DNA from 4 places in the Lentibacillus daqui genome. Region 3 is predicted to be linked to each of the others. Evidence: riboswitches for the same ligand, from Rfam matches in the RefSeq annotation. Region 3 holds a riboswitch; each other region holds the start of a gene.
The links. A riboswitch is a leader RNA that binds a small molecule or an ion and turns the genes downstream of it on or off. The one in region 3 is predicted to bind S-adenosylmethionine.
Positions count from the first base shown of each region.

Region 1: linked by a shared signal. The riboswitch ahead of O2S85_RS08690 (M20 metallopeptidase family protein) and the one ahead of O2S85_RS13415 (methionine biosynthesis PLP-dependent protein) in region 3 are both predicted to bind S-adenosylmethionine.
Region 2: linked by a shared signal. The riboswitch ahead of O2S85_RS06545 (methionine ABC transporter ATP-binding protein) and the one ahead of O2S85_RS13415 (methionine biosynthesis PLP-dependent protein) in region 3 are both predicted to bind S-adenosylmethionine.
Region 4: linked by a shared signal. The riboswitch ahead of O2S85_RS17820 (O-acetylhomoserine aminocarboxypropyltransferase/cysteine synthase family protein) and the one ahead of O2S85_RS13415 (methionine biosynthesis PLP-dependent protein) in region 3 are both predicted to bind S-adenosylmethionine.

Region 1 is NZ_CP114176.1:1,720,261-1,723,432, reverse strand. It holds gene O2S85_RS08695 (ABC transporter substrate-binding protein) at 1-467, opposite strand, end outside; gene O2S85_RS08690 (M20 metallopeptidase family protein) at 496-1,692, opposite strand; SAM riboswitch class I at 1,789-1,893, opposite strand; gene O2S85_RS08685 (DNA polymerase IV) at 2,024-3,172, opposite strand, start outside.
Region 2 is NZ_CP114176.1:1,294,036-1,297,207, reverse strand. It holds gene O2S85_RS06550 (methionine ABC transporter permease) at 1-184, opposite strand, end outside; gene O2S85_RS06545 (methionine ABC transporter ATP-binding protein) at 174-1,205, opposite strand; SAM riboswitch class I at 1,357-1,465, opposite strand; gene O2S85_RS06540 (thioredoxin family protein) at 1,680-1,994, opposite strand; gene O2S85_RS06535 (toprim domain-containing protein) at 2,005-2,358, opposite strand; gene gcvH (glycine cleavage system protein GcvH) at 2,493-2,876, opposite strand; gene O2S85_RS06525 (arsenate reductase family protein) at 3,073-3,172, opposite strand, start outside.
Region 3 is NZ_CP114176.1:2,645,902-2,649,073, forward strand. It holds gene O2S85_RS13400 (spore coat protein) at 169-681, shown strand; gene O2S85_RS13405 (3'-5' exonuclease) at 802-1,419, opposite strand; gene O2S85_RS13410 (hypothetical protein) at 1,471-1,677, opposite strand; SAM riboswitch class I at 1,788-1,901, shown strand; gene O2S85_RS13415 (methionine biosynthesis PLP-dependent protein) at 1,980-3,101, shown strand.
Region 4 is NZ_CP114176.1:3,573,717-3,576,888, forward strand. It holds gene megL (methionine gamma-lyase) at 1-426, opposite strand, end outside; SAM riboswitch class I at 816-932, shown strand; gene O2S85_RS17820 (O-acetylhomoserine aminocarboxypropyltransferase/cysteine synthase family protein) at 1,106-2,815, shown strand; gene O2S85_RS17825 (GDSL-type esterase/lipase family protein) at 3,145-3,172, shown strand, end outside.

The DNA.
Region 1 (3,172 bases), 930 kb from region 3:
GCATCAATCGCTTTTACTCGCTTAATATATTTACCAGTAATCTTCCCGACAGAGGATACTTTTTCCCAACGTTCAATGGAGGCAACAACGTCATCAGCTGTCACGGTGGCGCCATTATGAAATTTCACCCCTTTACGCAACTGAATAGTATAGGTCTTTTCGTCATCACTAAGCTTATAGTCCTTTGCAATCATTGGTTTTGCACCAAAATCCTGATCTAAGGCAAATAGAGTTTCAAACATATTCCAAGCGATGTCTCTTGTGGCAGTCGCAGAAATATACATCCAGTCAAGGGAATCCGGCTCAGATCCGATCGCCACATTCAGCTCTCCTCCCTTAACCGGGGTACCGTCTGTTTCTTTATCTGCATTCTGACTGTTACTATCCTTTGAACAGCCAATTAAACCAATAATGACTAATGAGATTATTAAACGTAATATGATTTGCAATGATTTGTAAACCTTCATCACACTCCCCCATGTTCATCGCTCATATTTAAAACAAATAATAAGAAACAATTTTCGTAAATGCCTTTTCAATATTCAACAACGCCCGCTCATCGATATCAAAATTCGGGTGATGATGTGGGAAATGTGTGCTTTCATCATCATTTCGTGAACCAACCCGGAAGTATGTACCTGGTTTTTCTAATAGAAAGTAGGAGAAATCTTCAGCACCCATGCCTGTTTCAAGATCAACAACCGAACTCTCTAAAAAAGTTTCACTTAATAGCTTTTTGACTGTTTCCGTTTCTGTTTGATGGTTATACAATGCTGGATAACCAAATAAATAATCTATTTTCGCTGTTGCCTGAAAACCGGCTGCAATGCCGTTTACAATTGAATAAATCTGCTCGCTCACTTGCGTTCTTACTTTTTCATCAAATGTACGTACCGTTCCTTCCAATCGTGCAGTTTCAGGGATAACGTTAAATGCATTTCCCGCCTGAAACACACCAAGCGTGACGACCGCCGATTTTAATGGATCGACTCTCCGGCTGACGATTTTTTGCAAGGCATTGACAATATCACTGCCAATAACAATCGGATCATTGGATTGATGTGGCCTTGCTCCATGGCCTCCAGTTCCTTCAATTGTAATTTCAAATTTGTCGACTGCAGCTGCTTTATATCCTGCCCCTACACCAATTTTCCCCAATGGAATGTCAGATGCAAGATGTGCAGCGAATACGTAGTCTACGCCATCTAGTACATTTTCTTCTATCATATATTTTGCTCCCCCGGGAGGCAGCTCTTCAGCAGGTTGGAAAATGAAGATGATCGTACCATTTATATACCGGCGATACTTGCTGAGGGTTTTAGCTGTTCCCAATAAAGCAGCGGTATGACCATCATGACCGCATGCATGCATGACACCAGGGTTTAATGATTTATATGGTACATCCTTTTGATCTTCAATCGGCAAGGCATCGAAATCTGCGCGCAATGCAATTGTTTTTCCGGGTTGATTTCCTTCCAAAATGCCGATGAGTCCATTACCACCAATGTTTGTCCTTACCTTCAGTCCGAATCCGATCAGTTTTTCTTCAATAAATTTAGCAGTGTTTTCTTCTTGAAATGAAAGTTCCGGGTGTTGGTGCATATACCTTCTCCAACCGATAATTTCCTCCAAATTCTGATCCAGCTCTGAATAAATCGATTCAAGAATATTGTTTTGCTCCTTAATGTTCATGCTCCTTCTCCCCCTTTTTTTATGATTAAATAGCTAAAAAATCCTCTTCCTTTAAGACAAGAAGAGGGTAAACCACATTTAATCACATATGGCTCCTTCTTATCTTCTGAACACATACACGTTCACAGGAATTAGCACAGTACTGCCACAGTCTGTTGCCAGGTATCACAGGGCCAGTCCCTCCACCTTTCTTGATAAGAATCTTTAATTGTTGATTGATTTTAATGTTAACAATACTGGTAGGGATTGTCAACATAAAATACGCAGCCCACATACATTTTATGCTTGATCCCCACAAAAAAGCCCACACCATACATAATGATGTGAGCACTTATCTCTTGTAATCATCCAGAAAATCCTTTTGAAAACTTGTATGTGGTTGTTCATCCTTTTCAAGATTCGTCAACTTCCTAAATGGGTTTTTGCCGTATTTTGTGGTTAATTCATCAATTGCCTTATTGAGCTTTTCCTTTTCCGCTTCCTGCTCATACGTGAATAAATCCAGTTGGTAGGCGATATTTTGTTTCTCATCCACATCCTGAACCGTTATACCAAGCAAACGGATTGGCTCCAAATTCCAGTGTTTTTGAAATAATTCATTGGCAGCTTGAAGAATATCCTCTTTTGTCTCAATATATGTTTGCAGTTTTTTGCTTCTGGTAATTGTTTTGCGGTCATGATAGCGAATCATGATTTGAACACTGCTTCCTGCTGCCTGTTTTCGTCTCATCCTGCGTTCCACATTTTCAGCAAGCTGGTGCATCAGTTTACGGATTTCTGTTTCATCGGTCGTATCTTCAGGTAATGTTTGTGAACTGCCAATGCTTTTAAACTCATTAACAGCATCTGGATCAACCGGTCTTGGATCCACGCCATTAGCCCGGTTTTGTAATCGTTCTCCATTAATTCCCAAAACCTGTTTAAGCTGGTATACATCATGACGGGCCAAATCACCAATGGTTATGACATCAATCGCGTTTAATTTACGGGCTGTTTTTTCCCCAACGCCATACATTTCACCAACTGGAAGTGGCCATAACTTCTGAGGAAGATCACGCTTACGAAGAATGGTAATCCCCATTGGCTTTTTCATATCGGAGGCCATTTTTGCCAAAAATTTATTTGGCGCAATGCCAATGCTGCAAGGTAAATCCAGCTCGTTTTTGATTTGTTTCTGCAATTTTTCGGCAATCGTAATCGGATCGCCAAGCTGTTCGCATTCCGTAATATCCATATAACCTTCGTCAATGGAGACCGGTTGTACGAACGGGGTGATTGCAGCAAGCATTTTAAACATTTCCGTTGAAGCGGTTCGATATCGATCAAAATTAGGTCTCATGACAATCAAATTGGGACATAGTTTGCGTGCCTGCCACAATGTCATCGTTGTTTTAACCCCTTTTTCCCTGGCCTCGTAACTGCTGGTTACCACAATTCCTTTTCGTTCCTCAGGATTTCCGGCAATTGCCAGCGGTTTCCC
Region 2 (3,172 bases), 1.4 Mb from region 3:
CAACAATTAGGTTAATAAATTTATTCTGCCATATCCCATCTTTAGCTGTCAGGTATAAGAGCAACCCTAGTAAAATTCCCAGAATAAATGTACCAAGAAGTCCCAATAAGGTCATATAAAATGTTTCATAGGTCGCATCCCAAAAATCTTCCATATTCAAATTAGGAAATAAATCAGTCAGCATCACGGAACACCTCCACTTCTACCGAGGTATCCTGAATAAACCGGAGCGCCTTGTTCAATTCAGACGTTTCGCCGATCATCTGAACAAACAATGTTCCATAGGCTCCTGCCTGTGTCTGCGTAATTTTTCCCTGCAGGATATTTACGTCGATGGAAAACTCCTTGGCCACCTTGCTGATGAGTGCCTGATTGGCAGTTTCCCCAATAAAATGCAGACGAACAATTTTACCATGCTCATATGTGTTAATCAGATCTGTTACACCTTCATTTTCATCTGCTGTCCCCATCACCTGTTCAACAAAACGCTTCGTTACCTGCTGTTGCGGCCGCAAAAATATGTCCAACACATCGCCTTGCTCCACAATTTTTCCTTTTTCCATGACAGCGACCTGGTTACAAATTTTGCGAATGACGTGCATTTCATGGGTGATTAAGATAATCGTTAATCCCAGCTGTTTATTAATATCCACCAACAGGTCCAAAATGGAATCGGTTGTTTCCGGATCCAACGCCGAAGTTGCTTCGTCACATAATAATACTTTCGGGTTATTTGCAAGCGCTCTGGCAATTCCCACCCGCTGTTTTTGTCCACCACTTAACTGGGATGGGTAAGCATTCTCGCGTTCCGTAAGACCAACAAGATTGATTAATTCCTTCACCCGCTTGTCACGCTTGTCCTTTGGAACACCTGCAATCTCCAGCGGAAATGCGATATTGTCTTTGACCGTCCGTGACCAAAGCAGATTAAAATGTTGAAAGATCATACCGATTTCTTGTCTGGCAACCCGAAGCTGTTTCGCATTCATCTCGGTAATATCGTGGTCATGGATAACAATCCGTCCGCTCGTCGGTTCCTCCAGCCGATTCAGCAGCCTGACAAACGTACTCTTTCCCGCCCCGCTATATCCGATCACCCCGAATATCTCGCCTTCTTGTATATCTAACGTTAATTCATTCACAGCAGTGATTTGCTCATTATTGGATGATGAGAAAATTTTGCTCAACCCTTCAATCGAAATCAAGAAATAGTCCTCCTTTTAAAATCCTTCCAGGGCAAACCATACAGGAAACAAACTTAAATCATCTGTATTTTCATGATTATATTATGCCCCACATAACGGAAAAACGTCTTTCTGCGGGGAACAGAAAGACGTTTTTAATGTCTTCTAAGTTCCCTCATCTGTCAAAGTACTACTCTGCAGGAATTGGCACCTTTCAAACGAATTGCCTGAAGGTTGCCGCGGGTTCACAGGGCCAGTCCCTCCACCGCTCAAGATAAGAGATTTATCATATATTGCTGTTAATAATAAATTAAATATTAGCATTGCAAATCACTAGTGTCAATATGAAGTTCAATAGTTCGCTAATTCCCAATTATCCTACATCAATTGGTTGGTAGATCAACCGCCTGCAAAAGGCAATATAAGAATATGGATACCCTGTCCTTATACCCTTTGTCCATGCTGGATCCACTTGTTTGCCAGAGCCTCGTTGAATTATGATGTCGCAAACAATTCCGGTTTATATTCAAGCAAATAGTGATAAATATTGGCAATGGAGCGGAATGCATAAACTCGCTCCTTGATTTTTCCATCTTGTTTGATGAACAAACACGGAACACTTTCGATCTTGTATTCCTGCATAAACTCCGGATTTATTGAGGCGTTCATTTCGTAAAAAATATTTTCCTGATGTACAGACTCGATCTTATCCAGCATCGTCCTGGCCAGTTTACACGTACCACACAACGGGGTGAAAATATATAGAAAATAACTCTCTTTTGCTTTTGCTTCTTCTGTAAATTGCTGCAATACGATCACCCTAAATTAAAAATATCGGATTAACCTCAATGCTTTTGCTAACCAAAATTGTCGCAAGTACCTGCTCGGGCGTTGTTGCTACTTCCCGGTACTCACTACTGACATATAAGTGATTGGCATGCGGAAGTTCCCGGGCCAATTGTTTGCGTAACTTGATCCCTGAATCATCCTCATCAACTAAAATAAATACGTCTTTATTATCCAAATCGTACGCATATAATAGTTCATCAAACCGTTCCACACCCAGCGTTCCATTCGTACAAACAATTTCCAGGTCCTCTGTGATGACTTTTTTGATTTGCTTTTTATCGGTTAACCCTTCAACAATAATCACCTTATCCGATTCATTTGTCATGATCCCATAGCACTCCTTACCAATTCAAGCAAAAAGCTTCCCTATTACCATCTTATGATGTGAATAAGGCTGACTATACACCTTCTTTTTCGGTGCAAGCCAGCCTTCTGACATGTACTATTCATTTGTGGAAATTAGTCTTCCTGCGTTACTTCTTCGTATTGTTTAGCCGACAGCAGGTCATCCATTTCTGATTCATCCGATGGTTCAACGACAATCATCCACGCCTTTTCATATGGTGATTCGTTCACAAATTCAGGGTTGTCCTCTAAATCATCATTTACTTCAACAACTTTACCACTAATTGGCGCATACAATTCTGAAACAGTTTTTACCGATTCCACACTTCCGAAAGGCTCATCTGCTTCGATGTCGTCACCAACTTCTGGTAATTCAACAAAAACAATGTCGCCTAATTCATCTTGGGCAAAATCTGTAATTCCGATTCTGACTTTATCGTCTTCTTTTTTTACCCACTCATGTTCTTCTGAATATAATAATTCTTCTGGTAAGCTCATTGAAAATCCCTCCGTTAAAGTGCGTTCAAAAAGGAGTATAAAAAGGACCAAGATCAGCTAAGGTCTTAGGGCGTCCTGTTGTAACGTCAACAGTAGTCTGAGGTCATTTTTACCGGACTTTTTGAACATCCTCTTTATTCATTGCAATATTACTATACTAGGTATTCTCGTTTATTTCTAGTATTTCACTTTAATTTTACAACCAATTTTCCTGAAAAGTTTCTTCCTTAAATCCAACCGTTACATTCTGTCCATCCGTGACGATCGGCCGTTTGATCAACATGCCATCGGATGCG
Region 3 (3,172 bases):
CTATTCTGGCATAAGCAGAACAGAGCCTGAATTTTTGTTCTGCTTAATTTCTAAATTACAGCAAAGTTTCTAAATCGGATATTCGCCCAAAATCCTGGTTTCCTGTACCGTCCCGGGTTTAAATGAATATAGTGACATTGACTAGTTTAAAGGGAGGAACATAAATCAATGGAATCATCAGAGCGCAATCGGCCAAAGCATCTCGCTTGGCATGAAACACTGGAAGTACATGAACTTGTTGCCTTTCAATCAATTGGGTTAATGAAATTGAAACATGCGATAGGAGAAGTAAGTGATGACATGCTGCGGAATCTTTATCTGCAATGCATTAAGGATATGGAAAATAACTTGAAGGAACTGACTCAATTTTATTCCTTGGCACCTTGTGAAACAGAGGAAGATGAAGAGGATTTTCGCAATCTTGGGGACGGTTTTTATGCTGGCGACCTATTAGTATTAACAAAAAGTTGTGTCAAGAATTATGGTGCCTCCATCACTGAAATAGCTACCCCTGTGTTACGAGATACATTAAATAAACATTTGCAAAAAGCGATTGAAACACACGGGAATGTCTTTGCCTATATGTTTGAGAGGGGTGAATATCCGGCATATGATTTGAAAAAACTGTTGCAGAATGATTTAAAGAATGCAAATAAAGCCTTGAAAATGGAATATAAATAGCTCTTCCGGATAACAGCAAAAGCTGGCGAATCAACCCATTTTTAAAAGTGTGATGTGATAAGACCTATGTCGAATATACGATAAAAACGGTCCAGCATGGGTGACGGACCGTTTTCCTATTTACATATGTGAGAAATTAATTCGTCTTGGTTGTTTGGATCGTTTCATCCTCGGTGTCTTATACCCATGCTCAAAAATCCGGCCTTTTTCCATTTTACAGTGGGCAAGTAGTGAGTCCAGCAGACCACCATGCTGATCAACTGCCTGTTGAAAAATTTTTGCCGCGACCCGAGCATCCTCCAAAGCGTGGTGATGTTCAAACGTAATCCCGTGATGAACAGCGACTGTATTCAATTTATGATTCATTAGTTCCGGCCATACCCTTCTGGAAATATTTGCAGTACATAAATAATCCATTGACGGATATGGCATGTTAAAGTAATCCAGCGTATTACGGATTACGCTCATATCAAAACTGGCATTATGGGCGATCACCAGATGATCAGTAAGGTATTCGTTTAGAGTTGGCCAAATTTCCGCAAATGTTGGCTGGTTTTCAACATCACGACTTGTAATTCCATGTACTTCAATATTGAATGAATTAAATTGCATCAACGGATTGATTAACGTATAGTATTCATCGATAATCTCATGTTCATTGGCAACCACAATCCCAACCGCGCACGGACTATGCCGTTTCGCATTCGCCGTTTCAAAATCAATCGACGTAAATATCATATGTACCTCCCCTTTGCCTTCATCATATCACAAAACCCTAAGAGTGCGCGTCTAACTTTGCTCACTTATCTGGCTAATTGCGGTGTGGAAAGCTTTCCCTGCATGAACTCTCAATAAGGATCCCAAATGTAGTTTCATTTTATCGGCGGTTTTGATATCGGCGATTTTCACTAATTTTATGGCGGATTGGTGAAATTCATCGGTGATTCCCAAAATTTTCAGGAATGGTATCAATGCTGAAACAAACTTGCCCAACATCGATAGCTATCCCTTTGCACTTTTTCAGCGTAGTTTTATTGTCTGTCTTGCTTGACTTTTCAACCGGAAAATTGTATTGTATGGATTAATATTTAAAATTATATAATTGTTTCTTATCCAGAGAGGTGGAGGGACTGGCCCTTGGAAACCTCGGCAACAGACTTGCGGAATTACAATCCCAGGTACTGTGCCAATTCCAGAAGCGTGATGCTTGAAGATAAGAAGAGTGCCAACGATAATGCAACAGTCTCTTCTTATCTTTAAGTAGAGACTGTTTTTATTCTTTACCAGGAGATGATGAGATGACTAAGAGAAGTATTGAAACAAGATTAGCACAACTGGGAAACAACAGTGATGCGTCTACAGGGGCTATTAATCCGCCTATTTATCTGTCAACCGCCTATAAACATCGGGGGCTTAACCAGTCAACCGGGTATGATTACACCCGGACAAAAAATCCGACCCGCTATCTATTGGAAGAAGGTATCGCCAATCTGGAAGCGGGTGATCAGGGGTATGCCTGTAGTTCCGGAATGGCAGCAATTCAGCTAGTGTTTTCGCTGTTTCATTCCGGTGATGAACTCATTGCAACTGAAGATATCTATGGCGGTACATACCGGCTGCTCGATCATTATGCCGATCACTATCAGATTCAGACGTCTTATAGTGATTTTACCGACCTGGGCCAAACCGAGAGTCTCATCACGAACAACACGAAGGCGATTTTAATTGAAACACCGACCAATCCATTGATGCAGGAAGTTGATATCAAACAGATTGCCAAGCTAGCGAAAAAGCATCAGCTATTATTAATTGTGGACAATACATTTCTCACCCCGTACTTACAACGCCCATTGGAGCTGGGGGCAGATATTGTGATTCATAGTGCGACCAAATATATCGGCGGGCATAATGATGTGTTGGCCGGATTGGTGGCAGCAAAGGGTAACGAGCTTTGTGAACAATTAGCAACCATTCACAATGCCTCAGGGGCGGTGCTTTCCCCATTTGATTCATGGTTATTAATACGCGGGTTAAAAACTCTTTCGCTAAGGATGGAAAAACATCAGCAAAATGCCAGGGACATTGCTCATTTTTTACGCGAACAGGATGAAGTAGTGGATGTGCTTTACCCTGGTAAAGGTGGTATGCTATCGTTCCGTCTCCAACAAAGTGACTGGGTGGATCCTTTTTTACAGCAATTACAATTAATCACATTTGCCGAAAGTCTAGGAGGTGTGGAAAGTTTTATTACCTATCCGGCAACACAAACCCATGCCGACATACCGATTGAAGAGCGGGTGAAGCGAGGTGTAGACGATCGGTTATTACGTTTCTCTGTTGGGATTGAACAGGCAGATGACTTAAAGCAGGATTTAAAACAAGCATTATCCGCTTTAGTCAAAGAACCGCAACTTGGATAAAGAGAAATTTCTTTCGGTTCTGGTTTTCTCTTAAAATAGGACAGACGGATCCTATCATCAGTTAATACAGA
Region 4 (3,172 bases), 930 kb from region 3:
TCGCAACTCATCAGCGGAATTCATGTTGGAAAGGCTATGGGTTATCGCGTATTTTTCCTCCATCATGCTTAACAGGTCAAATGTACACCCATACAGCCCGGATGAACAGACAATATGATCATTAGCCTTGGTTAATGCAATCAAAACTGCCGATACAGCAGCCATCCCGGAGCCAAATGCCAGCCCCCGCTCCCCATGTTCTAACGCGGCCATTCGTTCTTCCAATGCCGTTACAGTCGGATTGCCAATTCGTGAATAAATATAGCCCTCCTCATCCCCGGAGAATCGGCGTTCCCCTTGTTCAGCAGTTGCAAATGTAAAAGTTGATGTTTGAAATAATGGTGGTGTTAAACTTCCCAACATATCTTTTGCATCATAACCATCATGTATGACAGATGTTTCCAAATGTTTAAATCGCTTAGCCATATTCCTCTCCCCTTTATGCGCTTTCTTTCTTTACATCCATGATATCGGAAAATACCAATATTCGAAAGTGTTTTCTGAATTATTGACACACTTTTTTCGCTAAACTGAATCCCCTCCTTGTTAAGATTTTAGAGGAGCTGCAAGCAGGACGGGAGGGGCTCGCCTAGTCGGGAGAGAATGCACCGAGGACGGGACAGAGACTCGCGAAGTCGGTAGAGTACGCTCCGGGACGGGAGAGGGACCCGCTAAGTCGGGACAAAGACTCGGGACAAAGACAGCAAAGCGATTTCGCTAATGAGCCATGATAATTCCCAAAATAACAGTTGACAGATGACACTACTCAGGTTTATACTTTTTATTAAATTAAATTTTTCAAAACCTTTTTATATCTCTTATCAAGAGCGGTGGAGGGATTAGGCCCTGCGAAACCCGGCAACCATCAGGCTAAAAAGCAGTCATGAAAGGTGCTACATCCTACAGGTCCTTGTCGATCTGGAAGATAAGAGGAGGAACGTTCTTATCCGCCCTCTTCTTAAGGAAGGGCGTTTTTTCGTATCCCCCCACGTCAATTACAACGCTCGATCAAAGTCATTGCTATACTGTGATACAAGCAATCCTTACAGAATTAAAGCATTGGCTGAAATAATCAGTCACCCAACTACCTTAGGAGGAATCATTGATGTCAAACTTTCATTCGCACGATTTAGAAACATTGTTGCTTCATGCAGGGCAGGAACCAGATCCAACAACAGGATCTCGCAGTGTTCCGATCTACCAGACGACTTCCTACGTATTTAACGATACGGAACATGCGCAAAACTTATTTGCATTAGCTGAACCAGGCAATATCTACACACGACTTGGCAATCCAACGTGTGCTGTTTTTGAAGAACGAGTCGCCCAGTTGGAAGATGGATCAGCAGCAGTTGCCACCTCATCCGGCATGGCAGCAATTACATTAGCTATTCTGAATCTGGCTGGTGCCGGTGACGAAATTATTGCCGACAGCAACTTGTACGGCGGAACCTATAATTTGTTTTCCACCACTTTGCCCCGTTATGGAATTAAGGTGAAATTTGTTGACGGGACAGACCTTGATGCCATTCGTTCCGCGATAACAACAAAAACGAAAGCAATTTATGGAGAAATTATTACCAATCCGAGTCTGAATGTGCTTGATGTGGAGGAAATTGCCAGCATCGCCCACGAACATCATATCCCGTTAATTGTGGACAACACGTTTGCTACCCCGTATTGCGCAAAGCCCTTAACATGGGGAGCCGACATTGTGATCCATTCTGCTACCAAATGGATCGGTGGCCACGGAAATTCCATTGGTGGTGTTGTTGTCGATGGTGGACGATTTAATTGGGACAACGAAAAATTCCCCGGGTTTACCGAACCGGATGAGAGCTATCACGGCCTCCGCTATGCAGACTTGGCACCGGCTGCCTTCGCAACAAAATTACGGGCGCAATTACTGAGGGATATCGGAGCATGCCTAAGTCCCATTAATGCCTTTTTGCTATTGCAAGGACTGGAAACCTTACATTTGCGTGTCGAACGTCATAATCAAAATGCGCTAGAAGTCGCCGCATACCTCAAGGCGCATCCAGCTGTGGAATGGGTCAACTATCCTGGATTGGAAAACCACCCTTCCCATTCATTGGCTCAAAAATATTTGCAACACGGTTTTGGTTCCATCATCACGTTCGGTATTCAAGGTGGCAGGCAAGCAGGAAGGAAATTGATTGACAATATTTCGATCTGGTCACATGTCGCGAATGTCGGGGATGCGAAATCACTGATTATTCATCCTGCATCCACAACCCATCAGCAATTAAGTGCGGAAGACTTGGAAAAAAGCGGTGTATCCGAAGAACTTGTCCGCCTTGCTATCGGGGTCGAAAATGTGGATGATATTTTAATTGATTTGGATCAGGCTATTGCCAAAGCTACCGATACAAAGCCAACTATCCAATCTTCCGGGAATGATGCCATTAAATGGCTGCTTTCATCCCCTTTTTCCCGTGAAGCTGGTGCGATAAGACAAAAAGTAATCGCAGTAATTGGCCAAGATCATAGCAAACAGGAATTACAGCAATTACAACAGTATGGATTCCAAATCGTCGAAGTAAATGAACAGACCCAAGCGCCGGATACAATTGATGCAGCTTGGTTGAAAAAAGGACCTGTCCCCGCCAGCACGCTGGAACAGTTTATTAATGCACAAGGAAAGATCCTGTGGATAGAACAACCGGATGAAACCGATCCAACACTGGAACATGCAAAAGCTTGCGGAATTACGGTTATCACCGGATTAAACCCCAATGAAACATTTATACGTTTGCGCAACAACACATCCGAACAACTGACTGTTGAGGTATAACAATTTTTTAAGGTTTTGGAGGCTGACCCTATATGGGTACGGCCTTCTTTTTTTACATCATTTTCGCGACAAAACATGTATGCTATAATCATAATCACAACTTGCAAGAAATAATGGCTTCTGTGTGTGTTCCACTAGATATGGATGATTTTAGCAGGAGTCCCCCTGTCTTATTATTACAATTTTATAACATGCCAAATCAATGATAAAAACATGATATACTAGCCAAGATAAACGGGTAAACATATACTATTATGCACCCTTTTCGCATTTGTTCTGATTCATTTCATTTCTTGCATACAGTATAATAGAACTATTTTCGTATTGGTGTGATAAATTTGAGGAAGTTTGCAGTTA